2 regions of the Hyphobacterium sp. CCMP332 genome follow, and region 2 is predicted to be linked to the other one. Evidence: predicted binding sites of a transcription regulator. Region 2 holds the regulator's gene; the other holds the start of a gene.
What was found. The regulator HrcA, encoded in region 2, represses chaperone genes, less so after heat shock. The targets are predictions, from matches to a motif close to GTTAGCANTCNNNNNNNNNGANTGCTAAC.

Region 1: the regulator HrcA is predicted to act here: its motif matches at 10,267-10,295, upstream of HXX25_RS08415 (co-chaperone GroES).

What each region holds. Positions count from the first base shown of each region.
Region 1 covers NZ_CP058669.1:1,628,139-1,642,855, forward strand. Annotated here, with positions in the region: gene HXX25_RS08345 (GNAT family N-acetyltransferase) at 1-131, shown strand, start outside; gene HXX25_RS08350 (nucleoside deaminase) at 115-576, opposite strand; gene HXX25_RS08355 (pseudouridine synthase) at 618-1,364, shown strand; gene rsmD (16S rRNA (guanine(966)-N(2))-methyltransferase RsmD) at 1,366-1,929, shown strand; gene HXX25_RS08365 (hypothetical protein) at 1,926-2,420, opposite strand; gene mutL (DNA mismatch repair endonuclease MutL) at 2,420-4,234, opposite strand; gene HXX25_RS08375 (TMEM165/GDT1 family protein) at 4,266-4,553, opposite strand; gene HXX25_RS08380 (DUF3035 domain-containing protein) at 4,625-5,155, opposite strand; gene lspA (signal peptidase II) at 5,224-5,697, opposite strand; gene HXX25_RS08390 (bifunctional riboflavin kinase/FAD synthetase) at 5,757-6,704, opposite strand; gene HXX25_RS08395 (MaoC family dehydratase) at 6,714-7,157, opposite strand; gene HXX25_RS08400 (TIGR01459 family HAD-type hydrolase) at 7,219-8,064, opposite strand; gene HXX25_RS08405 (EAL domain-containing protein) at 8,107-9,321, opposite strand; gene HXX25_RS08410 (OmpA family protein) at 9,420-10,091, opposite strand; gene HXX25_RS08415 (co-chaperone GroES) at 10,339-10,626, shown strand; partial or broken gene groL (chaperonin GroEL) at 10,686-12,336, shown strand; gene HXX25_RS08425 (S9 family peptidase) at 12,475-14,448, shown strand; gene HXX25_RS08430 (glycoside hydrolase family 3 protein) at 14,514-14,717, opposite strand, start outside.
Region 2 covers NZ_CP058669.1:2,257,997-2,272,713, reverse strand. Annotated here, with positions in the region: gene HXX25_RS11415 (hypothetical protein) at 1-435, opposite strand, end outside; gene HXX25_RS11410 (FMN-binding glutamate synthase family protein) at 503-2,026, opposite strand; gene HXX25_RS11405 (M48 family metallopeptidase) at 2,129-3,427, opposite strand; gene grpE (nucleotide exchange factor GrpE) at 3,495-4,166, opposite strand; gene hrcA (heat-inducible transcriptional repressor HrcA) at 4,185-5,255, opposite strand; gene rph (ribonuclease PH) at 5,375-6,085, shown strand; gene HXX25_RS11385 (helix-turn-helix transcriptional regulator) at 6,233-6,463, opposite strand; gene HXX25_RS13900 (DUF2975 domain-containing protein) at 6,478-6,822, opposite strand; gene rdgB (RdgB/HAM1 family non-canonical purine NTP pyrophosphatase) at 7,362-7,979, shown strand; gene hemW (radical SAM family heme chaperone HemW) at 7,972-9,108, shown strand; gene HXX25_RS11365 (penicillin-binding protein activator) at 9,105-10,424, opposite strand; gene rsmI (16S rRNA (cytidine(1402)-2'-O)-methyltransferase) at 10,423-11,319, shown strand; gene HXX25_RS11355 (YraN family protein) at 11,316-11,702, shown strand; gene HXX25_RS11350 (BON domain-containing protein) at 11,762-12,427, shown strand; gene gshB (glutathione synthase) at 12,440-13,387, shown strand; gene HXX25_RS11340 (YifB family Mg chelatase-like AAA ATPase) at 13,527-14,717, shown strand, end outside.

The DNA.
Region 1 (14,717 bases), 630 kb from region 2:
AGGGCACGCTGCGACGGCAGATGCGGACCTGGCGAGGCGACTTGCGCGATACGGCCTGGTTCTCAATCTTGAAAGACGAATGGCCGGGTGTGAAAGCCGGGCTCGAAGCGCGCCTCAGCGCCGCTTCCTGAAAAAGACCCGGAGCAACTCTGAGCTTTGTTCGGCCAGAACGCCTGACACCAGCTCGGGTTTCCAGTGACAGGTCGGCTGGTCGAAAAAGCGCGGGCCATGCAGGACGGCTCCGCCCTTTTCATCGCTGGCACCAAACACAACGCGGCCGATCCGCGCGAAACTGATGGCACCCGCGCACATGGCGCAAGGCTCCAGCGTCACATACATTTCCAGCCCGGACAGTCGGTAATTCCCTAGCTTTTCCGCCGCGATACGAATGGCCCGGATCTCGGCATGCGCGGTCGGATCATGACCGGCAATCGGCGCATTCCCAGCCTTTGCAAAAACCTGATCGGTTGCCGGATCAACGATCACGGCACCGACCGGCACTTCACCAGCATCAGCGGCGGCTTGCGCCTCGGCCAGTGCCAACTGCATAAAGGATTGATCGCGGGTCTCGCTCATGACACTTGCGGCGTATGCGTGAAGCGCAGAAGGGTCAAGCTTTGGCAGAACAACAACATTCCGGCGAGCGTATCGCAAAAGTGCTGGCGCGGGCCGGTGTCGCCAGCCGGCGCGGAGCCGAGCAGCTGATTGCCGACGGCCGTGTGGCGGTCAATGGCAAGACGTTGAAGAGCCCGGCGCTCAACGTCACGGCCAAAGACAGGGTGTCCGTTGATGGCAAGGATATCGGCGAACCGGAGAAAACACGCCTCTGGCGCTACCACAAGCCAACGGGGCTCGTGACCTCGCACAAGGATCCGGAAGGCCGCGACACCGTCTTCCAGAAATTGCCGAAGGAATTGGGCCGTGTGATCTCGATCGGCCGCCTCGATCTCAACTCCGAAGGCTTGCTGCTGCTCACCAATAATGGCGAGCTCTCCCGCGCCCTTGAGCTGCCGTCGACCGGCTGGGCCCGCCGCTACAGGGTCCGCGCCTTTGGCCGTGTCACCGAAACGGAGCTGGAGAAGCTGCGCAAGGGCATTACCGCCGAAGGTGTGAAATACGGTCCGATCGAGGTCGAGATCGAACGCGAACAAGGCGGCAATAAATGGCTGAATGTCTCCCTGCGCGAAGGCAAGAACCGGGAAATCCGTAAAGCGCTGGCCGCTGTCGGCATGACGGTGAACCGGCTCATTCGCATTTCCTACGGGCCTTTCCAGCTGGGCAATCTGCAGCCCGGTGAAGTCAAGCCCGTGCCGGAGCGCGTCTTGCAGGATCAGTGCGGCCATTTCCTGAGCGGCAAGGACTGAGATGCGTATCGTTGCCGGTAAATTCAAAGGCCGCCCGCTCAACGCCCCCAAAGGCGTGAATACAAGGCCGACCTCTGACAAGGCGCGCCAGGCTCTGTTCAATGTGCTGGAACATGCCGACTGGGCGCCCCCGCTGGATGATGCCCGGATTATCGATCTCTTTGCCGGATCGGGTGCGCTCGGCTTTGAAGCCATGAGCCGCGGCGGAAGCTTTTGCCTGTTCGTCGATACCGACGCCGGCGCACGCGGCGCTGTTCGCGACAATATCGAAACGCTCCAGCTCTTTGGAAATACGCGCCTTCACCGGCGGTCCGCGACAGATCTCGGCGAGAAACCGGCCAAGCTCGGCGCGCCCTTCAATCTGGTTTTTCTCGATCCGCCCTATGGCAAGGATCTCGCACCGCCTGCCCTTTCCGGTCTGATCGAGGGCCGCTGGATCACAGACGACGCTCTGGCCGTGCTCGAAGTCGCAGCCAACGAAGACGTGCCGACCCTGCCGGGTTGGGCGCCGGTCGATGAACGCATTTGGGGCGCAGCGAAAGTGGTCTTTCTGAAGCGGGGCTAATCGCTATGTGAATCGTGTGGTGACCAAGGCCGGTCAGGTTCCAAATGCGCATTTGAAGACGGTAGCCGAGTCACTTCAAACACTTCCTGAGCCAAAGTGATTTGCTGAATGGTTGCTTCGTAGACCGGATCACCAACCCAATATTCGACGAGCAACGCGTTTTCAGCTTGCCAAGTCACCTCGAATGCGCGCCACGGAATGGTAGCGGCTCGTCCCGCGCAAGGCGCTTCGTCTCCGGTTTCGACGATATCAATTCGGGCTGTATCAGAGTCAATTGCACTGGTATGCGTTATACATACCACCGCTTCATACCGGTTGTCGGGTGACTCGACGCGATAATACTCGTGCGTGACATAACTGGAACGGATGGCCAGTCCCAGAATAAGCGCGGCGAGGATCAACAAGACGAAATAGCCCACAACGAGAATGACGGGTGACGCGATGAGCGCGACAAGAATCCAGAGCCATCTGCGACGAATAAAGACCCACATCACCGCCGCCCGAACAGGCGCTCGATATCGGCCAGTTTCAGTTCGACATAGGTCGGGCGGCCGTGATTGCACTGACCCGAATTTGGCGTGGTTTCCATTTCCCGCAGAAGCGCATTCATTTCCTCACCTGTCAGGCGGCGGCCTGCGCGCACAGAGCCGTGACAGGCCATTGTGCCAACGACTTCTTCCAGTTTTTCCTTGAGTGAGAGTGCCGTATCATAGTCGGCCAGATCATCGGCCAGATCGCGGATCAGACCCTGCACATTCAGCTTGCCCAGCAAGGCCGGGACTTCGCGCACGGCAATCGAATTCGCGCCAAAGCCTTCCACCACCAGACCCAGCTCGGCCAACTCATCCGCGCGGGACAGAACCCGCTCGGCCTCGGCGGCATCCAGATCAACAATCTCGGGCACCAGCAAGGCCTGTTTTGAAACGCCGCTGTCCGCCAGCATCTTTTTCATGCGCTCATAGACAAGGCGCTCATGGGCGGCATGTTGATCCACAATCACCATGCCATCCTGCGTCTGCGCCACAACATAGGTCTCGTGCAGCTGCGCCCGCGCCATGCCCAGCGGATAGTCTCCAACAGGTGCCGTATCAGTACTCGGGCCTGCAAACCCGGCAGGCTGGGAAAAATCAGCTTCAACCCGCGCGGAGCGGTCCTGAACCAGCGTCCCGGACTCCGGCGGCCGCGCACTGCCCCAGGCCGCCATAAGTGAATGCGGTGTCTGATAAACCGCCCCGTCCGGCCGTGCTCGGCCCAGCGCATAGCCCGCCACAGTCGTTGACGCCCGGTGCCCGGCCCCGGCCAGCGCATGGCGCAGGGACCCGACAATCAGGCCGCGCACGAGGCCCGGATCCCGAAACCGCACTTCGGCTTTGGCCGGATGAACATTCACGTCCACTTGCCCGCCGGGCAGATCGACGAACAAAGCCACGACCGGATGGCGGTCGCGCGCCAGAAAGTCCTGATAGGCCCCGCGCACGGCGCCGCCGAGCAATTTGTCACGCACCGGACGGCCATTCACAAACAGGTATTGGTGCTGCGCGGACCCCCGGTTGAAGGTCGGCAGCGAGCCCAGACCCGTAATACGAACACCCTCGCGTTCCTGATCAATCTCGAGCGCGTTCTCGCCAAAATCCTTGCCGAGGATGGCCGAAAGGCGAAGCCGCCGCGCTTCGTCACCGCGTTCTGCGGCGAGCGCCAATCGGCTTCGCCCGTCAATTGTCAGGGTGAAGCCCACATCCGGCCGCGACAGCGCCAGACGGCGGACAACATCGGCGATTGCATTGCCTTCCGCGCGTTCCGACTTCATGAATTTCAACCGGGCAGGCGTCGCATAGAAAACATCGCGCACATCAATGCGCGTCCCGCCAAGCCCCATGGGCGGCGCCGGTTTGATGTCGCTCTGCCGCCCGCCCTCAACGCTTAAGGAAAACGCGTCCTTCGTGCCCTGCGCCTGCGTCGTGATGGACAGGCGGGCAATGGAGCCAATCGACGGCAGGGCTTCGCCGCGAAACCCCATGGTGTCGATATTCAGAAGGTCGTCCTCGCCATCTCCGCCAATGGGCAGTTTCGACGTGGCATGGCGCTCGACGCACAGCGCGAGCCGCTCCTCATCCATGCCTTCGCCGTCATCGGTCACGGTCAGGCGGGCCAGGCCGCCCTTTTCGGCATGGATATCAATCTGCCGCGCACCGGCATCGAGCGCATTTTCGACCAGCTCCTTGACCACGCTGGCCGGTCGCTCGACAACTTCGCCGGCGGCGATCCGGTTGACGGTTTCAGGGCTGAGTCGGCGGATTTTGGTCATGACCGCAGCCTCTTGAAGGCCGGGCGGCGGGTCAAGCCGCTGCGGCGGTTCTGAAATGATCAAAAATGGTCCACCCGCCGACCAGGATAAAACCGATCCCGGCCAGCAATTTCAGTGGCAGGAAAGCCAGCCAGCGTTCTGCTGCGGTTCCGAGCGCCACGGCCAGCGCGGTCGAGGCCACAAGTGCGGCAGACGCTGCCAGAAAAATGAGGATAGGCGACGTCTGGCGCTCGGAGGCAAACAGCACCGTCGCCAATTGCGTCTTGTCGCCCAATTCGGCCAGAAAAACAGTTACAAAGATCGCAAGAAGTTGCGTCATTCTGATCTCCATGGAAATGAAAAAGGCGGCGGGCCGAAGCCGCACCGCCTTGAATCGGTAATGTTCGGGTTTTACAGGCCCGGGATTTTGCCAATGCCACCGCGGTCGCGGTGGATTTCCACCGTGCCACCGCCGGTGACGCGTTCAATCAGCTGAAGGCGCTCGGCCTCTTCTTCGGCGTCAATGGTCACGGCATTATCGCCAATGCCTTCCGTGCCCTCGCGCCAGAACAGGATCTGGTTGCTGAAATCGGTCGACTTGCGAACAACAGCGGCCGTTTCACCATCGATGATGGCGCGAATGAACGGGTCAGCATCACCGCCGCCAGCGCGTGCGACAAGCAGGGCTTCGCCATCAGAACCTTCAAAATCACCCTGCGCACCAAACAGTGCAGCGCGAGCAGCCTGATCCGGATAGATTTCTTCCGGGCGCGGCTCACCGGGACGCGGCGGGCGCAAATTATATTCCGGCGGCACGGTCAAAGGCGCAATCGTGACAACGCGGAACTCATCCGGCTCGGCGCTTCCGCCGCGAACCCCGGCGCATCCAGCTACCGCGATGGTCGCGGTCAGGACCGCGAGCGTGATCAGACGCTGACGCATAAATATACTCCCGAATAAACGTTCGTCGGTTTTCTAGCGAAAGACAGGCGGTTTCACCAGCCCGGCCCTCACCTCGCGTCGCGATCATTGACCAGCAGGTCAATCAGAAGCGCGACAACACCGATATTGATGGCGACATCCGCCACATTGAACACCCAGTTGAATTGAAACCCGAATGGCAAAGGCAGACTGGAAAAATCAAGGAAGTCTGCGACCGCGCCGTAAATGGCGCGATCAATCGCATTGCCCAGCGCACCGCCAATGATCAGCGCATAGGCGCTGGCCTGCAGCCAACGCGTCGCTTTCAACATCCAGCTCGCCAAAAGCCCCGAGACGGCCAGCGAGAACAGAATAAGCAGCAGGCTTTGCCAGAAGGCTTGCGCCTGCAGAAAACCAAAGCTGATCCCGCGATTCCACACCATGGTCAGGTGAAAGAAGGAGAAGACCTCGATGCGGCTGCCCGGCGTCTGATTGATCAGGTCCAGCCCGTAAAGCATCCAGTATTTGCTGGCCTGATCAAGCGCGATCACCAATGCAGCCATGCCAAATCCGGAGTACGGAATGACAGGCGATATCCGGCGTTCAAACATGCTGTGTCCACTTACGGTTTGGTTGAGCCTTCATCCGTCGCGTCCGCGCCCAGAACCGAACGCGCCGCAATGGCATCCTGACCAATTTGCGCTTTCAGGGCGTCGAGTCCATTGAACTTTTGTTCAGGCCGCAGGAACCGGACGAATTCGACGTTCACCATCTGCCCGTAAATGTCGGCGGCAAAATCAAAAACATGGACTTCCAGCCGCTCGGTGGTTCCATCAAACGTCGGACGCCGGCCCACATTGGCAACGCCGTCATGAAGCCGGGAATCAATACGGATCCGCACCGCATAGACCCCGAACGCCGGACGGCAATAATCACCGAGGCTGATATTCGCCGTGGGAAACCCGATGGTCCGGCCACGTTGATCACCTTGCTCGACCTCGCCTCGCACGATCCAGGGCCGACCGAGCAATTGGCGGGCCGCATCAATATCACCAGCTTCGAGTGCCTGACGAATGCCGCTGGACGAAATTTTTTCATCGCCGTTCGATTTCAGCGTGACGCCGGTGACGCCGAAACCGATTTGCGAGCCGATCCCGGCAAGTATCCGCACATCACCGCTTCGGCCTTTGCCAAACTCGAAATCCGCACCGACAAAAACATGGCTCGCATGCGCCCAGCCGGTGAGCACCGTTTCTGCAAACTCGCGCGGCATCATGCGGGACATGGCCGTATTGAAGGGCAGGACGTGCAGGCGTTCAAATCCCAGTTCGCGGATGGCATCGGCCTGCTGCACATCGTCCATCAACCGAAAGGGCGGGGAGTCAGGTTGAAAAAAACGACGAGGATGCGGGTCAAAAACAGCAACCGCCGGTGCGAGACCCGCCTCTCTGGCCTTCTCCAGCGCGGCATCCAACACGACGCGATGGCCTTTGTGGACGCCATCAAAGTTACCCAGCGCCAGGGTGCAGGCAGGTAGCTCCGACTTTGGTGGGCCTTCGACAATCAGCATGAAACGTCGCTATTCCGCGGATTTTCGCTTGCGGGTGCGGACCATGACCGAGGCCCGCGCCGTCATGACTTCAGTGTCACCTACCTTGCAGGAACAGGAGAGTTCGATCATCCGCGATTTGAGGTCGATCGAGATCACTTCCGCACGCGACCGCACGGTATCGCCAATCCGCACCGGAGACCGGAAGCCCAGATCCATGCTGACGAAAATCGAGCCCGGACCAGGCAATTCATTGCCCAGAAGCGCCGACAGGTAGGACGCGATCAACGCGCCATGGGCAATACGTCCCCGATAGGGTGTGCGCCGGGCAAACTCTTCATCAAGATGCAGCGGGTTGTGATCGCCGGACACTTCGGCAAAGGCGCGCACGGTCGTATCGTCCACCAGCCGCGTGATCTCGGCTGATTGGCCAACGCGGAAGTCTTCTAGCGGAATGGGTGCCTTTTGCGTCATATCCGGGCTCCAGTGAGTTCACAGCCTATAGACGGCAACCGGGCGGCGCTGTCCAGACGGCTTACCAGATCAGCCGCGGCGCAAACCAGGTCGCGGTCACGTTGTAACGGGAAAGCTCGGTCTGAATCGCCGGCATATCAGATGGATCGAGTGCCCCGCCCAGAATTCCGTCGCCGATGAAAAGCGAGTCGATGGACATCCGCGCCGCGCCGGCAAGGTCGGTTTCCGGACCGTCGCCAATGGCCAGGACATTCGAACGGTCGCCGCGCCATCCCCGGTCCAGAAGCATGCGGTAAGCGAGCTCGTAGATCGGCTTGTGCGGCTTTCCGGCGATAACGCTCGTGCCGCCCAGCTCCCGATAGAGGCGCGCCAATGCCCCTGCACACCAGACAAGATCATCGCCAACCTGAACCACAATGTCGGGATTGGCGCAGATCATGGGTAATTGCCGGTCGGCCAGCTCTGTCAGCAATGCTTCATAATCATCCGGAGCCGAACCCAGTTCGCGAACCAGCCCGGTGCACACAATGGCATGCGCCTCGTCGACATCCGAAAATGTAATATCCAGACCTGAATAGAGCAAATCGTCGCCGCCCGGCGGACCAATCTTGAAAAATGGGCCCGGCGCATGGTCGTTCAGGGCTATTCGGGTCGCATCACCCGATGTCACAATACCGTCCCAGGCATCATCCGGCGCACCCATCCGGGCCAGCTGCCGCGCAACATCATGTGCCGGGCGCGGCGAGTTGGACACCAGTATGACCGGAACGCCGCTGGCGCGCGCCTGCTGCAGGGCCTCTATCGCATCGGGCAAAATGGCGTGACCATCGCGGATGACGCCCCAGACATCACAAAAGATGGCCGAATAGCGCCCGGCAATGTCCCGAAAGTGAAATGCAGCCTTCATATCGCCTTACCTAGCGGTCTGGCCTGCCGATACAAGCGGATATCAGGCAGAGCGGCGAATGGGCTGGGTGGTGGTTTCGTCAAGTATCTCGTCACGGACCGGGCGGGGCTCACCAAAGAGATGGCCCTGCGCAAAGCCGGTATCGATATCCAGGAGTTCGACGACGGTTTGCTCCTGCTCCACCTTGTCCGCGATAAGGTCCATACCGAACTTGGCAAACAGGCTGGGAATATCCTCGGGCTGGATGGCCCCGGCTGCGAGCCCGCCAATGGGCTCCTCATTCCGGATTGCTGTCACCAGACGCTGGCCTTCGACCTTGGCGAACCGGACACCCGCCCGCTGCATTTCGGAAAAATCACTGTTGAGGTCGGTCATCTGATCGACCGAGAACCGGAATCCGAAATCGGCCAGACGTCCCATATTTCGTGCCGCCCCCGGCGTGCGGGCTTCAAAGGCGGCCTGTGAAACTTCAAAGATCAATGAGCTCGCGAGGTCGGAATTGCGCCGCATGTAGTCGAGGAAATTCGGGAAGAAATCTTCATCCGCCAGAGACCGGAGGGAAACATTACAGAAAATGCCGATCCGGCGATCTGACTGGGTGAGCCGGCGCACGATCTGGACGCATCGGAAAAGCAAAAGATTGTCCACTTCCGCCATCAGGCCCGCATCTTCGGCAGCGCGAATGAAGGCCGCCGGCGTGATGATGTTACCCGCACGGTCTCTCAGTCTTGAAAAGCTTTCATAGAAATAGGTCTTGCGTTGCGGCAACGAGACTATGGGTTGGAGGTAGAGATCGACCCGGTTGGCGGCCAGCGCATCGCGGACGATGTCCATGTTTACCGGTGTCTGACCCGTGTTCGTGGGCTTCGCCGGTGCGATGGACGCGCCACCACCAGCCCCCATGCGACGCACCAGATCTTCCAGAACCCGCACTTCATTCGTCAGGGTTTCTTCGCGCTGATGCGCCTCGGCGCGCATGGTGTCCGCAATAGTATCAAGGCGCGATTGCGCTTCCGCCATCTCTTCGGCGAGATCAAGATTCGCTGCTTTCAGCGCGTCGATTTCGGCGATCATTTCCTTGCGCTCGATGGCCCGGGCGGCTGCGGAATGCGCCTGCCCGGCAATCAGGAAGACCCCGGCGCCCATCATCCAGGCAAAACTGGTCGACATCAGCCCGAGGCGTTCAAACGCCAGCGCCGACACCACGGCAATCATGGCGTAGGTCAGGACGATCAGAATGTCGCTGGCGCGAGGCATGGGCGATCCAAAGCAATCTAAAGCGAATCAGTTCGATTGGCTCCAGACTACGTTGGATCGCACCGTGTTGTCAGAACGTTAACGAATGCCCGACGGCGTTAGCTTGCGACGTGCGGACGAATGCGGATTTCGACACGGCGATTTTGCGCCCGACCCGACGGTGTGTCGTTGGACGCGATCGGAGATGTCTCGCCCAAACCTGCCACATAGAAGCGGTCACGCAGGACACGTTGCGAGATCAGATAGCCCGCCACCGACTGGGCCCGGCGTTCCGACAATTGCTGGTTATAATCCGCCGCACCGGTTGAATCGGCATGACCGATCACGTCGACATAGGTCGCCGGATAGGTGTTCAGCACGTCCGAGACATCGTTCAGCACCGTATAGAAACGCGGCTCGATATCGGCGGAATTGGTCGCGAAGGTGACATCGCCCGGCATGATCAACAAAAGATCATTGCCCTGACGGCGTACACCGACGCCGGAATCCCGCAATTGTTCGCGCATCGCGGCTTCCTGCCGGTCCATGTAGTTACCGACACCGGCCCCTGCCAGAGCGCCGATACCTGCGCCGATCAGCGCGTTGGTGCGGCCTTCTTCGGAATCATTCGTGTTCGTCAGATAACCCAGGGCAGCACCCAGGCCCGCCCCGATCAGCGCGCCGCGAGCCGTATTGTTTGGCCGGGTTTCGCCGGTGTAGGGGTCGGTCGTCGTGCAGCCGGCTGCAAAGGAGAGGGCAGCAACAGATACGACAAGGGTACGAAACAACATGGGTAAACTCCGTTTTGGTTTCAGAACGTCAGTATACGCCTATCATGGCAGAAATACGAGGGTCAGTTGAAAGATTCGCCGGTGAACCGAAGATGAATGATACGGCTCATCTGAAAGCAGACGAGTCGCCGCGCACCACTTGACGCCTCCTCTCCGCATGCTTATCTGCAGCCTCGTTAGCAGCCGGTGCATGTGAGTGCTAACCGGCTCTTCGCAACAACAATGAATACCAAACAGGGGTATGAACATGTCATTTCGTCCGCTGCACGATCGTGTGCTCGTGAAACGCGTGGAAGAAGAATCCAAAACCAAGGGCGGGATCATCATTCCGGATACCGCCAAGGAAAAGCCGCAAGAAGGTGAAGTTATTGCCATCGGCGGCGGCGCCATCAAGGACGATGGTTCAGTGCGCGCACTGGACGTCAAGGTCGGCGACCGCATCCTGTTCGGCAAATGGTCGGGCACCGAAGTCACCCTCGGCGGTGACGAGCTGATCATCATGAAAGAGTCGGACATCCTCGGCGTGATGGGCTAACGCCCCGCCGGTTTCCGCTCATTCAAACCCAATCAAGACAAAGAAAACGGAACTGAAAAATGGCTGCCAAAGAAGTCAAATTCGGCGTTGAAGCCCGCGAAAAGATGCTCAAGGGCGTCGATACGCTTGCCAATGCTGTGAAAGTCACACTCGGCCCGAAAGGCCGTAACGTCGTGATCGAGAAGTCCTTCGGCGCTCCGCGCACCACGAAGGACGGTGTCTCCGTCGCCAAGGAAATCGAGCTCTCCGACAAGTTCGAGAACATGGGCGCCCAGATGGTCCGTGAAGTGGCATCGAAGACCAACGATGCGGCTGGTGATGGCACCACGACCGCAACCGTTCTGGCTCAGGCCATCGTTCGCGAAGGCATGAAGTCGGTCGCGGCCGGCATGAACCCGATGGATCTGAAGCGCGGCATCGACCTCGCCACCTCCAAGGTCGTCGAGCATTCGAAGCAGCCAAGAAGATCAAACCTCCGACGAGGTCGCACAGGTCGGCACCATCTCGGCCAATGGCGAAGCCGAAATCGGCGTCAGATCATTGCCGACGCGATGCAAAGGTCGGCAATGAAGGCGTCATCACCGTCGAAGAAGCCAAGGCCTGGAAACCGAGACTGGACGTGGTCGAAGGCATGCAGTTCGACCGTGGCTACCTGAGCCCCTACTTCGTCACCAACTCCGACAAGATGGTCGCCGAACTCGAAGACTGCCTGTACATCCTGCTGCTTCGAGAAGAAGCTGTCGAGCCTGCAGCCGATGCTGCCGGTGCTCGAAGCAGGTGGTTCAGAGCCAGAAGCCGCTGCTGATCATCGCGAGGATGTCGAAGGCGAAGCCCTCGCGACCCTGGTCGTGAACAAGCTGCGCGGCGGCCTCAAGATCGCGGCCGTCAAGGCACCGGGCTTCGGCGATCGCCGCAAGGCCATGCTGGAAGACATCGCCATCCTGACCGGTGGCACGGTGATCTCCGAAGACATCGGCATCAAGCTGGAAAACGTCACGCTCGACATGCTCGGCACTGCCAAGCGCGTCACCATCACCAAGGACGACACCACGATCGTTGACGGCGCCGGCGACAAGGCCGACATCGAAGCCCGCGTGGGTCAGATCCGTCGTCAGATCGAGGATACCTCCTCGGATTACGACCGCGAAGCTGCAGGAACGTCTGGCGAAACTCGCCGGCGGTGTCGCAGTGATCAAGGTCGGCGGCGCAACCGAAATGGAAGTGAAAGAGCGCAAGGACCGCGTCGATGATGCGCTGAACGCAACGCGTGCGGCGGTCGAAGAAGGCATTGTGCCGGGCGGCGGTGTTGCCTTGCTGAAAGCCTCCAAGGCGCTGGATGGCCTGAAAGGTGACAACACCGATCAGACGCAAGGCATCGGCATCATTGCCCGCGCCGTGCAGGCTCCGATCCGTCAGATCGCGACCAATGCCGGTGTTGAAGGCTCGATCGTTGTCGGCAAGGTGCTGGAAAACGCGAGCCCGACATTCGGCTATAACGCTCAGACCGAAGAATATGGCGACATGCTGGCCTTTGGTGTGATCGACCCGGCCAAGGTTGTGCGTCATGCCCTGCAGGACGCTGCGTCAATCGCGGCTCTGATGATCACGACCGAAGCCGCTGTGGCTGAAAAGCCGAAAAAAGACTCCGGTGGCGCCTCTGATATGGGTGACATGGGCGGAATGGGCGGCATGGGTGGCATGGGCTTCTAGGCCACGCCAACCTCGCTTGAATGATCAAGGGCGGCTCAATCGGGCCGCCCTTTTTCTTTTCGTGCAGGAAATCGGCATGATGCAAGCCCGCCATATCCTGCTAAAGTGAGGCGATCAAAAAATAACGGGAGATCGTAGATGCGCCTGAATGCTTTTTTTGCCGCCATTCCTGCAGCCGTTTTGTTCGCCTGCAGTCCGGCGCCTGAAACCGGCACCGCGCCGGGAGAGTCGAATGGCACCTTTGCAGGCGCTCAGGAGGCATCATCCCGAACAATGCATGATGCAGCCACTTTCCACATGACAACGAGTTTCGGAATGGCCTCGAGCGCGGGTTTCCCGTTTTCGCCCGACGACAGCCGCATCCTGATCTCGTCCGACGAGACCGGCGTATTCAATGCCTATACCGTCGATCCCGAGACGGGCGAGCGCACCGCCCTCACCGACTCCGCCACCAACGCAATCTTTGCCGTCAGTTATTTCCCGGATGACGAGCGCATTCTGATCACCGCCGACAGTGGCGGCAATGAGATCAGCCATATTTTCGTGCGCGATGCGGATGGCGAAATATACGACATCACACCGGGCGAAGAGGTCCGTGCGCAATTCCTCGGCTGGTCGCCGGACGGCAGCGATATCTGGCTTATGACCAATGAGCGCGACCAGACAGCCATGGATATCCTCGCCTATGACACGGTGAGCTTTGAAAGCCAGATCGTTTTTCAGAACGACTCGGCGCTGGAAATCGGTGATGTCAGCCCGGACGGGCGCTGGCTGGCGCTGGTACGCAACCGCACCTCTGCCGACAGCGACATCCTGCTGCTCGATCTGGCCTCTGGCGAAACAGAACCCACGCTGATCACCGAACACGAGGGCAATATCGCCCACGGCGTCTATGCCTTCACGCCCGATAGCGCCGCCCTTGTCTATGCCACAAATGAGCACGGCGAATTCAACCAGGCCTGGACCTATGAGCTTGAGACAGGGACAACCGCCCCGCTGATCGAAGCGGACTGGGACGTGTCCTTCGTCACCTTCTCACCCTCGGGACAGTATCGCGTCTCGGGCATCAATGCCGACGCGCGCACCGAAGTGTCCATTGTCGACACAGGCACTGGGGAGACAATTGCCCTTCCCGACCTGCCCGCAGGCGATATCGGTTCAGTCCGCTTCTCGCGTGATGAACAGCAGATCGCATTCCTGATCGACAGCGCCACCTCGCCGTCCAATCTGCATATCGTCGACCTGGCCACTCAGGACCACGCCCAGCTGACCAGCGCGCTTAACCCCGCCATTTCGGAAGACGAGATGGTGGATGCACAAGTCGTCCGCTTCGAGAGCATTGACGGGCTGGAGATTCCCGGAATTCTCTACCGTCCACATGGCGCGAGCGCGGATGCGCCTGTCCCGGCGCTGGTGTGGGTCCACGGCGGACCGGGCGGGCAGAGCCGGATCGGCTATTCGGCGACGATCCAGCACCTCGTAAATCATGGCTATGCTGTCTATGCCGCGAACAATCGCGGCTCGTCCGGTTACGGGAAGACCTTCTTCCATATGGATGATCGCCGCCATGGCGAAGAGGATCTGCGCGACATAGTCGCCGCTGGCGACTGGCTGCGCGAGCAGGACTGGGTGCGCGATAATCAGGTCGGCGTGATCGGCGGCTCCTATGGCGGCTATATCACCGCGGCGGCGCTCACTTTCCACCCGGACGCCTTCGACGTCGGCATCAACATTTTCGGCGTGACAAACTGGGTCCGGACGCTGGAATCCATCCCGCCCTGGTGGGAAGCCTTCCGCGAGGCGCTCTATGACGAAATGGGCGATCCGGCCACGGACGCGGACCGCCACCGCGCCATCTCGCCGCTCTTCCACGCCCAGAACATCACCAAGCCGATGCTTGTCGTACAAGGGGCCAATGACCCGCGCGTCCTGCAGGTGGAAAGCGATGAACTGGTCGCTGCCGTTGAGGCCAATGGTGTGCCGGTCGAATATGTTCTCTTCCCGGATGAGGGCCACGGCTTTCGTCGCCGCGACAACCGCATCACCGCATCGGAAGCCTATCTCGCCTTCCTCAACGAATATCTGAGGAACGAGACTCCTTCCGGGGAATAGTCTGCGAGGCTAGGGCCTTGAATGATCAAGGGCGGCTCAATCGGGCCGCCCTTTTTCTTTGGTGCCTAGATGGATCGCGCCGCCAGAACATCCAGACGCGCCATCGACTCTTCAATCCGGGATTCGGTGAGCTCACCATTGGCGACCGCGGCCTCGATCCAGTCTGCAAAACGGATCGGCAATTCCGGATCCGGAGCCGCGGAGTTGGACATCATGATCATGTCATTGCCGGCCTGGATCGACCGGATCACGGCTTCGCGTTGATCATA
Region 2 (14,717 bases):
ACGGGTCATAAACCGGCCGTTTCCGGTCAAGCCCGTACCACCGGACAAAACGCCGACTTCGCCTTCGCGGAGATCAAAAACGACCGTGCCGCGCGAAAAACATGTCGTCGTCATCGTCTGCCCGAGCGTGTATATGACGCCGGCAATAGCGTAGGTGCCGGGCTCCATTCTGTTCAGATAAATACGGCCCGCCGTGGGATCATCCAGTTCGATACGGTTTCTGTAACCGGCCGTTACGGGATCGGGCAAGCGGTCAAACGTCCCGGTCTCCAGATCAGCCGACACCAGGATCAGCGTGCCGCTTTCCCGAACAACAGAACTGTCAAATGCCAGCAAGGCTTCGCCCGATCCCGGGTCAAATGCAAAATCCTCTGGCAGCGTGGAAGCACATGCTGACAACAAAGCCGCCGCGCCAATCAACAATATCCGCCTCATTACCCTGTCCCCCTTGCAAGCCTGCAATCTATTCGCGTGACAAAAGCTGTCGAGTGACATGCCCACATCAAGCCTGCTCCGGCAGGCTGCGATCCTGGCGTAATTCCTCCGGTGGAATGAAGTTCAGATTGTCCATGGACCTGGACCGCCCATTGGCCTGTACCAGCCGGACATGCATGGGTTTGAGCTGCCGCGGTTCGCTGACGCCGCAGGAATGGGCGATGATTTCGACATGTTCGCGCAGCGTATTGGCGTAGAGGGCGACCTTCTCGGCCTTGTCCTGAGGTACGAGTCCGCGCTGCAGGGATTTCTTGTGGGTCGTGACGCCGGTCGGGCAGGTATTCATGTGGCATTTCATCGCCTGGATACAGCCGAGCGAGAACATGAAGCCGCGGCCGCACTGGACAAAGTCTGCCCCCGCGGCCAGGGCCCAGGCCACGGAGGACGGGATCAGGAGTTTTCCCGAGGCGATGATGCGGATGCGCTCCTTCAGACCATGATGACGCAGAATGCCGGCCACCATGGGCAGGCTTTCCCGTATCGTCAGGCCGACATTGTCCATCAGCGCCATGGGGGCTGCGCCCGTGCCGCCATCACCGGAATCGATGGTGAAAAAATCGGGCGCGCTTTCAATGCCGCGTGTCTTGATCTCCTCGCACAGCGCGTCCAGCCAGCCATAGGCGCCGACAACGAATTTGATGCCCACCGGCTTGCCGGACACCTCGCGGATATGGGCGATAAAATCCAGTAATTGCGCATTATCGCCAACTTCCGGATGCCGGTTGGGCGAGTGGGACGCAATCCCGGCCGGAATGCCGCGAATGTCGGCAATTTCCTGTGTCACCTTCTCTGCCGGCAGGATACCGCCCTTGCCCGGCTTTGCACCTTGCGACAGCTTCAGTTCGAACATTCTGACCTGTTCGAGGCTGGCGACGGCTTTCAGTTTTTCATCCGAAAGGCCGCCCTCGACATTGCGCACGCCGTATTTCGCCGTGCCGATCTGGAAGACGATATCGCAGCCGCCTTCCAGATGCGCATCGGAGAGCCCGCCTTCACCGGTATTGAGCCAGATTCCGGCCTTGGCCGCACCGCGCGACAGGGCGCGCACCGCAGGCCGCGACAGCGCTCCATAGCTCATGCCTGAAATGTTGAAGAAAGAGGGGGCGTCATAAGGCTGGCGCGCAAACGGGCCGATCTGCAGGCTTCTGGTGTGGGCAACATCATCCTCCAGATCCGGATAGGGACTATTGACAAAGATAGCGGTCCCCACAGGTGTCAGCGGCTTGGTCGAACCGAAGGCGATGGTTCCGCCCTCGCCCTTCGCGGAGCGATACACCCATTCGCGCTCGGCGCGGTTGAAGGGTAATTCCTCCCGGTCCATGGCAAAGAAATACTGACGGAAAAACTCGCCCAGCCGGGTGAACAGATTCCGGAACCGGCCCACAACCGGATAATTCCGGCGGATGGCATCACGCGTCTGGCTGATATCAATGATGAAGAGAATGGCCACGACAAGCGCCGCCGCCCCCAGCAGGAGGATGAAGACTTGCGTGAGGATGCTCATGGCATCCATGGCCCAGTTCGGTAACATGCAGGCTCCTGCCTTTGCTTTGATCAGAGCATGGCAAAATCACGCCGGTCTGGCGACACACATTGTTGTCACGGATCGTGATTTAAGCCCCGGAAGGCCGCGCTATTCTTGCCGGGTTTCCGGTCCCTCCACCAGCGCGTCTGAAATGGCGCGCGCCCGGTCGAGCCGCAATTCCGGGGTCTGGTCTTGTGCGCCCAGCGCCAGCTGTCCGGCCTTCCACTGCATGGACATGGCAATGCGGGCGCGGCCGGACGGATGGTCGAAGAAGATAAATTCTTCCCAGCGGCCCGGATCGATCTTGCGATAGGAGGCCAGACGCAGCGCGGCGGTCGCAAACCCATCAGGTTCGCGCGCAGCATTGAGGCCGAATATATCGGCTTCGGCTTCATTGGTCCGGATCACGGTATTGAAGACCGGGGTCGCGATGAAGAAATAGACTGACAGACAGGCCGCGAGCAAAGGCAGGCCGGCAATATCGGAGATACCGGAAACGCCCCAGCTCTTGCCGAACCGGCCATTCACGAAGGCAAAGAGCCGGTCAGTAAAGGCAAAGCCGATGGCCAGAACAACCGCAAAGATGATGAACATTTCCCAGAGATGGTTGAGCGCATAATGGCCCATTTCATGTCCCATGACGGCCAGGACCTCATCGGGATCGGTATTGTCGATCAGCGTATCCGACAGGGCGATGCGGGTGGTGCCGAACAGGCCATTCACATTGGCGGTGATGCGATTGGACTGACGTGACACATCAAAGACATAGACATTATCGGCGGGAATGCCGTTGGCGTCGGCGAGCGCGAGAATGTCATCACGCAGCTCGCCCTCTTCCATCGGCTGATATTCATTGAAGAGCGGATCAATATAGACAGGCGAGATGAAGATCGCGACGGCCAGAAGGATCACCGATACGCCAGCGCCCCAGATCCACCAGGCGCGCCTGGCAAGGCCCAGCACAAGATAGAATATCGTCAGGAAGATGGCTGCCATGATGACGCCGGTCACGAGACCGATGGCCTGCTCGTTCAGCCAGCCGCCGAGCGACATGGTCGACAGGCCGTAGGCGTGCTCGCGGAAATAGCCCTGCCACAGCGTCAGCGGAAATAGAATGAGCGTGGTGACGATGGTGTAGATGGCTGCATAGAGGGCGACGGTCAGGGATTTCGATCTGACGAGCCCCTGAACCCGGTCGCGAAGGCCTTTTGAAAAGCCGGTCTGCAAAAGCAATCCCGCCATGGCGAGCCCGGCGATCAGATTGACCGGAATCAGCCAGTAGCCGCCTTCGAAATAGGCATCCGAGCGCGCCCGCGCAGCGGCATCCATGGTGGCGATATAGGCGTCCGTCGCCGTAGCGGCATCAAAGTTGACCGGCGTACTGACGGCAGCAATCAGAAATTCCATGAACGCCTCCCCTGTTCAGATGAACAGAGGAAAGCAATTTTGCGCCGGAATCAACAAGCGGCCGGTATCAGGCCTTTACGTCGACGCCGGAGCCGGGTTCGGGCCCGTCGTTCCGGGCCTTACCGGCTCCGCCGCCATCATCTGCGGCGGGCTGGCCGGCCGATACCGCTACCATGGCGGCGCGCAAGGTGCGCTCGCCGATGACATAGCCGGGCGCAAAGCTGGCCGCGATGGTGCCGGCCTTATGTTCTGAAGGAATCTGGGTGGTGGCCTGATGGTGGTTGGGGTCAAAGGCATCGCCCGGTGCGGGCTCGACGCGCTTTACGCCATGGCGCTCCAGCGTTGACAGCAGGGTTTTCTCGGTCAGCGCAACGCCATCGACCAGCGTTTTGGCCGGGCCTTCCAGCGATTCCGACTGGGCGACCTGAAGGGCGCGAGAGAGATTGTCGGCGACGTTCAGAACGTCACCCGCAAAGCCTGAAATGGCATATTGCCGCGCATCCTTTACGTCCTTTTCCGCGCGGCGGCGCGCATTCTGGACTTCAGCAGCAGTGCGCAGAAGCCGGTCGCGCGTCTCTTCCAGCTCGGCCTGAAGCGCCCGAATGGCATCTTCCGGGGAGGGCTCGGCCTGTTCCGCCTCGGCCTCTGCGGCTTCGGCCTCGGCCATGGCAGTGGCTTCGGCGGCCTCGATTTCCTCGATCCGGTCTTCGATGGGTTGATCGTCTTTATTCTCTGGCATGTTGTCCTCTTGACCCGTCTAGTTGCGGGATTTTTCCAGCAAGCGCCCGACCACGCGGGCAGTATAATCGACCATGGGGATGACCCGTGCGTAATTCAGACGTGTCGGTCCGATGACGCCGAGCGCCCCGATAATGCGCCGTTCGCTATCCATATAGGGAGCGACAATGACACTTGAACCGGATAGCGAAAAAAGCGGGTTTTCCGCGCCGATGAAAAGGCGCACGCCTTCCGCGTCCCTGGTCTTGTCCAGAAGGGCAATCAGGCCCTCCTTGCGCTCGATCTCGTCAAACAGCATGCGAATGCGTTCCAGATCTTCAGCAGCGGCCACATTGTCCAGCAATTGCGCCTGTCCGCGGATGATGAGGGCGCGCTCCTCTCCCCCTGACCAGCTGGCCAGCCCCTGTTCTACCAGCGCGCTGGCGGCCGAATCCAGAGAGGCCCTGCGCTCTTTGATCTCGCCGCGGATTTCCTCCGTCGCCTGTTTCAGCGAGCGGCCCTTTAGCCGCGTGGAGAGGTAATTTCCCGCCTCGACCATGGCCGATGCCGGAAGTCCGGGCGGGGCGACCATGATGCGGTTTTCAACCGAGCCGTCCTCCGACACGAGAATGGCGAGCGTTTCGTGCGCACTGACCGGTACAAATTCGACATGACGCAGTCTGGTTTCACGAGACGGCGACGTGACCAGCCCGGCGCCACCGGCCAGACCGGCCAGCATGGACGAGGCCTCCGACAGGACATCGGATACCTTGGCGGCCGTCGGCGCGACGCGGGATTCTATCGCCTGCCGGTCCTCTGCCGAGGGCTCGCCAACCTGCAAAAGGCCATCCACGAACAGCCGCAGCCCGGCATGTGTCGGCAGGCGCCCGGCGCTCTGATGCGGCGCGGTCAGCAGGCCGATGGCGGCCAGATCCGACATCGTGTTGCGAATCGAGGCTGGTGACAGATCCAGACCTTCGCGCCTCGACAAGGTGCGCGAGCCGACCGGATCGCCTGTTGCCAGATAGGAATCGACGATTTCGCGGAAAATCTGCCGCGAGCGTTCATCCAGATCCGCCAGGCTGGGCATATTCTGTCTGTCGAAGGTCATTGAGCCCTTCAGTTAGGACATGCGGCTTTGGCGTTCAATCCGGCAAAGCGGTGATCGCCGGTTTACGTCTGTTGGCGCCATGGCTAGACGGGGCGAAAGCCCTGTCGGAGAATTGACCTATGAGACCTTATGGACGCGCCCTGGATGCCTTGCGGGATGTGACGATCGAAACCGGTGTTTCACCCTATGCAGAAGGCTCCTGCCTGATCAGATGTGGAAATACACATGTGCTCTGCACCGCCAGCGTGGAAGAAAATGTACCGCCATGGATGCGTAATTCGGGCAAGGGCTGGGTGACGGCCGAATACGGCATGCTGCCACGTGCCACTCATACGCGCGGACGCCGGGAAGCCGCAGCCGGCAAACAGTCGGGCCGCACGCAGGAAATCCAGCGCCTGATAGGACGTTCCCTGCGGGCTGTTACAGATATGAGGGCTCTGGGAGAGCGGCAGGTGACGCTGGATTGTGACGTCATTCAGGCCGATGGCGGAACCCGCACGGCTGCCATTACAGGTGCCTGGGTGGCCCTCAAGCTGGCGATGGGCTGGCTTGTGGAAGAGGGTGTTCTCAAAACCGATCCGGTGTTTGACCAGCTGGCCGCGATTTCCTGCGGCATGGTGGACGGTACGGCGCGGCTTGATCTGGAATACGAGGAAGACAGCCAGGCGTCGACGGACGCCAATTTCGTTCTGACCGCATCAGGCGGGATTGTTGAAATTCAGGCGACCGCCGAAGACCGGCCGCTGCCGCAGGAAAATTTCAACGCACTTTTTGATCTCGCACGGAAAGGCATCGCCGAGCTAGGCGAAATCCAGAATTCCGTATTATAAAGGAAAAAGAGAAGCAGCGGGAGCGCGCTGGGGGGCTGAAAAAGGCCCGATCGGCGCTCTTGGGAAGGGGCGTATGCCAATCAGGCCCGCTCCCGCTGCTTCTTCACCGTCCGGTGGAAAATCCGCCGGGGGTTTACTTGAAACGGATCAGGCGTCGGTGCCGTCTCCGTCTCCATCTTCATCGAAGCTCAGAAGGTCGCCAGGTTGGCAATCCAGTTCCTGGCACAACGCTTCCAGCGTCGAAAATCTGACTGCCTTGGCTTTGCCTGTCTTGAGAATGGACAGGTTTGCCATTGTGATGCCGACCCGATCGCACAGCTCTGTCAGAGACATGCGGCGCTCAAGGAGCATCCTGTCGAGGGTGACGCGAATGGGCATGTTCCCGCGCCTCCCTAAATCGTCAGTTTCTGTTCCTGGCGCATCCGGGCTCCTTCACGAAGAACCTCCGACAACACCAGAAGCGCGGCCACCGCAAACCATGGCCCGAGATTGAGATCGAAATGCGTGAGCTCCACGCCTCCGATCCGGAAATTAAAGACGGCCAGCGAAATTGCGACCAGACCCTGAGCGGCATAGCGAACGATCTGGTAAACGCCGACCGCGATGGCTATGACCCGCAAATGTCCAGCATTTTCAGGAACAAACGGGTCCCCGGAAATGAGGGTTCTGACGATCAGCCTCAGGCGATGCACAATCACCAGAAGCGTGACAATCTCTCCCACAACAAGCGGGAGCATGATGACCCGGTCTATCGCCCCCGTAAGAGAGGCTGCGACCCCGCTCGGCAACCACCCAAAAAGCTGGGCACCGAACAATATTGTGGCAAGGAGTACGGTTACCGCGCTGACGATGAGCACCGCCCACAAAAGATACCAGATGATATCCAGAAGCCATTTCAGGCCTCCGATCATCGGACTCGCTTTTGTTGCCTCCATTTACTCCTGCCCCCTATTGGGTCCCCGGCGGCGCGTAACGCTACCGCCGGGACCATTTTACGCTCATGCCATCGCCGGGGCGAGAGCGGCAACAACGCCGGCACCGACCGCGATGATAAGAAACGCATTAATCGCAACCGCAAGAAAGGTGCGTGCTGCATTGTTTTCGGACCTGACCATTTTTATGTTCTCCAGTTAAGTGTTTCAATCGACCAAGATGTTTTGTTTTGTCTGCCGAACGATCATTTCGCCGTCCGTGGATTTATCGATAAACATAAAATTCCGGGGCTGCAAGCAAAAATATCGTTTTTCGATATTAATTTTCCGAAAGGCGATAAAAAATGAGGGTGAACCGGGCTATGAAAGCAGCAAATTCCTGGGTGTTGGCGTCACATAACCAAGGAAAAATCAGAGAGATAGGCGAGTTGCTGAGGCCTTTTGGTGTCAATTTGCAGTCGGCTGCTGATTTTTCACTCTCCGAACCCGATGAAACCGAGTCGACATTCGCCGGTAATGCCCTGCTGAAAGCGCGGGCGGCCAGTCAGGCAACCGGCCTACCTGCGCTCGCCGATGATTCCGGCCTTTGTGTAACGGCACTGAACGGTCAGCCCGGCATTCACTCCGCACGCTGGGCAGGCGAGCCTCGCGATTTCGCACGGGCGATGCGCCGGATCGAGGACGAGCTGGAGGCCTGTGGCGATGGCGACCGCAGCGCCGCCTTTGTTTGTGTGCTGGCACTTGTTGTGCCGGGAGAGTCTGACCGGATTTATGAGGGCCGGGTTGTTGGCGAGATGATCTGGCCGCCGCGCGGAGAGGGTGGGTTTGGATATGACCCGGTCTTTCAGCCAGAGGGAGAGACGCGCGTGTTTGCGGAAATGACGTCGCGTGAGAAAGCGGCGATGAGCCATCGCGCCCGCGCTATGACGGCCTTGATCGCGGCCGAGTTCGGTCATGTCTGATACCGCTCTGGGCCTTTATATACACTGGCCGTTCTGTGCCCGGATCTGCCCGTATTGCGATTTCAATGTGTATCGTGCGCGGGGAAATGACGGCGCGCTGTTTGAGGCCCTTGTGGCGGATCTGGATTATTGGGCCGCGCAATGGCCGGGTCGAACGCTTGCCTCGATTCACTTTGGCGGCGGAACGCCGTCCCTGATGACGGGGCGGCAAATCGGGCAGCTCATTGACCGCGCGCAAACCGGATTTGGCTTTGATCCGGGTATCGAGATCGGACTGGAAGCGAATCCGAATGACGCAGGCCGATTGGCTGATTTTGCCGCGGCCGGGATAAACCGCCTTTCTCTGGGCGTGCAGAGTTTTCATGATGACGCCTTGCGCGCGCTGGGCCGTGATCATGATGGCGCCAGCAGTCAAGCGGCGCTGGACGCGGCCCTGTCCGCTTTTGGCAATGTGTCCATTGACCTCATTTATGCCCGCGAGGGTCAGACAGAAAATGACTGGGCGGCGGAGTTGTCGTCAGTGCTGGCCACAGGCCTCGCACATCTCTCGCTCTATCAATTGACCATCGAGCCGGGCACCGCCTTTGCCAAACGGGCAGAGCGGGGCGAGTTGACGCCTCCCGGAGACGCGCTCGGGGAAAGATTGTATCGCCTGACCCAGGAATTGTGCCGGGAGGCGGGACTTCCCGCCTATGAAATTTCCAATCACGCCAGACCGGGTGCTGAATCGCGCCATAACCGCCTTTATTGGCAGGGGGCGGACTGGATCGGCATCGGCCCCGGTGGCCATGGCCGGATTGGATCGGCCGCAACGGGCGGGCGGCTCTCGACCGAGACCGCGCTGCGGCCTGCCGACTATATCCGCCGGGTTGCCGAGACCGGTACGGGGTCGAAAGCCGAGACCTTGTCTGCACTGGATGAAGCAAGGGAACGCATTCTGATGGGATTGCGGATTGAAAGCGGGCTTGATCTTGAACAGTTGAAACACACCACCGGCCAAACCGTGGAGGCTGAAGAATTGCGCCGATATACCGATCAGGGCTGGTTGACGATGTCCGGGACGCGCCTTTGCCTTACCGATGAGGGCCGCCTTCTGGCGGACGGCATTGCGGCTGCGCTTTGCCCCTAGAATACGGCTGGAGCAAATTCGCGCGGTGCCGGCTCGATGACGCGGAAGCCATCGCGGCGCACCTCATAAATGGCCAGTCCGCGTTCGATTCGGCCATCCGCGCGGAAACGGAACAGACCGTCCGCTCCGTAAAAACCTTCCGGGTCTTCCAGCGCTTCGCGGCTGACCCCGCCTTCATTGGCAAAGAAAACCGATAGCAAGACCCCGTCATAGGCGTGGCTGGCAATGCGGGACGGTTCCTCCCCAAAGGCGGATTCGTATTGGGTGACAAAGGCGTCGTGGGCCTCTGCATCCGGTCCGGCAAACCAGCCGCCATGGAGGACGGGCTCACGGCGTGTCTCCTCACTATTCCACAGGCCGGTACCGATGAAGCGGACAATCAACGGGTCAATTTCATGGTAGGGCAGAAGCGGCCCCAGTGTGCGCAACCGCGTGCCGCCTTCCGGCAACATCACGGCCTGAAATGGCGCATTGGGTGACGGGACCCATTCGCTGGAGTTGAACATCATGGCGTCTTCGGCCTCGAGGCTTGTGAAGCCGAGCTGGGCCAGACGCCGCGCGGCGGATGTCATGGCCTCGACGCCGCCGACATAGGTTTCCTCGGCCACCAGCGCACCGCCATTCAGCTGCGCGTTTTCGGCAAGGGCATTGCGGACGGCGCTACCATAGGCTCCGCCCGGTCCGATAAAGGCAAAACGGTCAACGCCGAGAAGCGCCACATATTCGGTAATGCGCGCAACTTCCTGATCGGGCGGGAGGCTGAGGAGGTAGACGCCGTTTCCGGCAATGCTGGTATCGGTCGAGAAAGCGAGGACCGGGACATCATAGCGCTGCGCGACCTGTCCGGCTGCGACGGCGGCCGCTCCGAAAAGCGGGCCGAGAATAATATCAGCACCATCATCAATCGCCGCCTGTGCAGCCTGACGCGCGCCCTCCGCGGTTCCGCCCGTATCCTTCGGCATCAGGACCAGCGTATCCGCGCCATGCTCGAACAGGGCCAGCTCGGCCGCGCGCAGCAGATTGGACGCCTCACCGCGGGCGGCGGCATTGTGGTGACTGAACGGCAGCAGTAGCGCCGCCCGGGTCAGGTCGCGGCCTTCAAGGTGGCGCGGGACAATACCGTCCTGCCGCACAATTTCCGGCTCGACCACTTCGGGTGTTGTCACCTCCGGCTCGATCACTTCCGGTGGCGGAGGCGGCGGAGGAGGTGGTGGCGGGGGTGTACTGGCACATGCGGCCAATGTGGCCATTGTCAGCGTAACAACAATCGGTCTTGGTAGTTTGCGCAAGCCGCGCAAAGATGCTGCGAGAATCATGACAGAGCCGCCTTCACATATTCCCGGCAAAACTAGCCGCCGCGCTCCCGCACCGCAACCGCCCGAGCCGGGTCTGAACATTGTTTCCACGCCGATCGGCAATTTGCGCGACATTACACTTCGCGCTCTGGATGCCCTGGCAGGAGCTGACCGGATACTGGCCGAAGATACGCGTGTGGCCCGAAAGCTGATGGACGCCTATGGCATTAGCGGAAAAGTCTTACCTTATCATGACCATAACGGGGCCAAAGTGCGCCCGGAGATTCTCGAAGCGCTGGAAGCCGGTGAGCGCGTTGTCCTGATCTCGGATGCGGGAACACCGCTGATTTCCGATCCGGGGTATAAACTGGTCCGCGAGGCGGTTGAGGCGGGCCATCCGGTCAGGGCCTTGCCGGGCGCCTCCGCGCTTCTGACCGGCCTTGCGGCGGCCGGCTTGCCCAGTGACGCCTTCTTTTTCGCCGGCTTTCTGCCGCCGCGATCCGGGACGCGGCAGAATCGCCTGAAAGAGCTGGCCGCCATCCCGGGAACGCTGGTTTTTTATGAATCCGGTCCGCGGCTGGCGGCGAGTCTGGCAGATATTTCAAGCGTTCTGGGCGAGCGAGAGGCCGTAGTAGCGCGCGAGCTGACGAAGAAATTCGAGGAATTTCGCCGCGGGTCTGTTGCGGACCTTGCCGCTTTCTATGCCGAAAACGGTCCTCCGCGCGGCGAAATCACGCTGCTGATCGGTCCGGGTGATGGCGGCGGTCGCGTCTCAATAGATATTGATGCGGAATTGCGGGCGCTAATTCCCGGTCTCGGGGTCAAGGGGGCAGCGGCAAAAATTGCGGACGCAACAGGTCTCAACAAGCGGGACCTTTACGCGCGGGCCCTGTTGCTCAAGGACGCCAAAGGGTGACGGAATCGCGCCGCCAGGCCGAGGCGCGCGGTCGCCGTGCCGAGCGGTGGGCGGCTCTCTGGCTTGTTCTGAAAGGCTATCGCATTGTCTCCCTGCGGGAGAAAACCTCATCGGGTGAGCTGGACATTGTCGCCCGCAAGGGCCGAATTCTGGCAATCGTCGAAGTCAAGGGACGCAATTCGCTGGCGGATGGCATCAACGCTCTGACCTGGCATCAGCAACAGCGCATTATCCGCGGCACGTCGAGTTTTATCGGCCGCAGCCGGCAATATGCCGGGCTGGACATCCGCTATGATCTGATCGTGATCCGGCCGTGGCGTCTGCCCTTTCATTCCCGTCAGGCGTTCTGGCCGGAAGGGCGTGGCTCACAAAACTTTAACTGAACAGAATCATTTGCGCAGATAGACTTCCAGCCGGGCTGTCATTTCTGGAGTGTTGCCGCATGAAATTCCGCCTTATTCCCCTGATTTTCGCACTGACCCTTTCGGCCTGTGCGGCGATCCAGCCTGAGAGGTCGATCGGCCGCGGCATTGATGACACGAATGCATCACTTTCGATCAAGGCCGCCATGACCCGCGCCGAGGGCTATGCGCTTGATGGTGTGGATGTGGAGGTCACGGACGGGATCGCGCTTCTCACCGGCACCGCGCCCCGCGAAGAAGACCGGCGTCAGGCCGAATGTCTTGCCTGGTCGGCTCTGGCTGTACGGGCCGTCGAGAATGAAGTGACGGTCGCGAGCGCCTCGACGCTGCGTGATGGGGCGCGTGACAGCTGGATCACCCAGCAAGTGCGCAGCCGCCTTTTGCGGGACCGTTCGGTACGCAGCGTGAATTACAATGTGGAAGCTGAAAATGGCCGCGTCTTTCTTCTGGGTGTGGCGCGCACGCGCGGCGAACTGGAGCGGGCCGCGCAACATGCCTCGCTCGTGGATGGTGTGACGGAAGTGGTCACCTTCGTCCGGGTTGTGGGCGAGGAAGCGACGCCGGTCGCCCGAGGCGCGCGTCAGGCTGCCGCTTGCAGCGGAGAAGCGATTCCGGCAAATGAGTCCCTGCCGTCGCTGGAGCCACCGCAGGATGTGCGGTCAACGACCTTTACGCCCATTGACTAGACAGGACACAGAATGAGCCTTCGCATTGCGGTTCAGATGGACCCGGTTTCCGGCGTCGACATCAATGGCGACACCAGTTTTGCACTGATGGAAGCGGCTCAGGAGCGGGGCCACAAACTGTGGACCTATCAGCCGCAACACCTGTCCTGGGAGGCCGGGAAAGTCACGGCGCGCGCCCGCCCGGCAACGGTTCAGCGCGTTACCGGCCAGCCGGCGATCGAGGGAGATCGCGAGACGCTGGATCTGGCCGAGGATGTGGATGTTGTCCTGATGCGGCAGGATCCGCCGTTCGATATGTCCTACATCACGGCCTGCCATATTCTGGAATATCTGAAAGGCAGAACGCTGGTTCTGAATGATCCGGAATGGGTCCGGTCCAGCCCGGAAAAAATCATTCCGCTGGATTTCCCCGACCTCATCCCACCGACGCTGATTTCGCGCGACCTGTCGGCGATCAGGGACTTCCGGACGACGCACAAGGACATCATCCTCAAGCCGCTTTACGGCAATGGCGGGGCTGGCGTGTTCCGGGTGAAGCCCGATGACAGCAATTTCTCGTCCATTGTCGAAATGTTTTTCGGCATCAATCGCGAGCCGATCATTGCGCAGGCGTTCTTGCCGAATGTGTCGGCGGGAGACCGGCGCGTCATCCTGATCGATGGCGAGGCTGTCGGGGTCATCAACCGCGTCCCGCAGCCCGGCGAAACGCGATCGAACATGCATGTCGGCGGCAAGGCTGAAGCCGCTGAACTGAACGCAGCTGACCGGTATATCTGCAAGGTGATCGGACCCGTGCTCAAGGCGCGTGGTCTGGTTCTGGTCGGCATTGACGTCATTGGCGACCGCCTGACCGAGATCAATGTCACGTCGCCAACCGGTGTGCAGGAGTTGAAGCGCTTTTCCGGTGTGGATGCGGCGGCGCTCTTCTGGGAGGCCGTTGACCGCCGGCTGAAGGCCTGATCATCCCGCAACCTTGACTCGCAGCTGTCTTTCGTTCTTATTATGTTCCTGTTTTGATCGACCATGTTCCGCAGGCTGTGGAAAAGTGTCGATATCATAAAGGCTTGCTCTCGCGGGCGGGCCGTACAGGGGACAGATAATGGCGGCCAAAACCACGACGATCGCGTTTGAAGGCGCGGAAGCGAAGCGCGTTGATGTTCAGGCCCAGTTCGCGGGCGGGCAACCTGTCTTTGCGGTTGTCGGTCTTGCCGACAAGGCGGTGGCCGAAAGCCGCGAACGGGTCCGTGCTGCCTTTGCCGCGATCGGGCTGTCCCTGCCGCCCGGCCGGGTGATCGTCAATCTGGCACCGGCAGACCGCCCCAAGGAGGGCGCGCACTTCGATCTGCCGATTGCGCTTTGCCTGATGGCGGCCATGGATGTCATTCCCCCGGATGCCGCCGCCGACCATCTGGCCATGGGCGAGTTGGGGCTGGACGGCTCGATCAATATGACGCCGGGGGCCCTGCCCGCCGCGATGGCCGCCAGCCGGTTCGATCTCGGTTTCATCTGTCCGGAATCCTGTGGTCCCGAAGCGGCCTGGGCCGGGGGTGAGCTCTCCATTCTGGCGCCCGCGTCCCTCATTCAGCTGGTCAATCATTTCAAGGGCCGTCAAATGCTCTCGCGTCCGGTACCGGGCGATCTCATCGACGCCCGGCCGGATATTGATCTCAAGGATGTCAAGGGGCAGGAGAGCGCCAAGCGGGCGCTGGAAATCGCGGCGGCAGGCGGCCACAATCTCCTGATGGTGGGCCCTCCGGGATCCGGCAAATCCATGATGGCGGCACGTCTTCCCGGCCTGTTGCCGCCCCTGTCGGCCCCTGAATTGCTGGATGTGTCGATGATCCAGTCTGTCGCCGGCCTTCTGGAACGCGGACGTTTGACCCGCTCGCGGCCTTTTCGCGCACCGCATCATTCCGCCTCCATGGCGGCCATGGTCGGCGGCGGCCAGAAGGCCAAGCCGGGAGAGGCGTCGCTGGCCCATCATGGCGTCCTCTTTCTTGACGAGCTTCCGGAGTTTCACCCGCAAGTTCTCGACAGTTTGCGCCAACCGCTGGAGACCGGTGAAATCGTTGTCGCGCGGGCCAATGCGCACATTACCTATCCGGCCCATTTCCAGCTGATTGCGGCGATGAATCCCTGCCGCTGTGGCTGGGCCGGTGCCAATGGCGAGGCCTGCAAGCGCGGGCCGAGATGCGCGGCCGATTATCAGGCGCGGGTGTCCGGCCCGATGATGGACCGGATCGATCTTCATGTTGAAGCGCCACCCGTGACACCGGCAGATCTGGCCTTG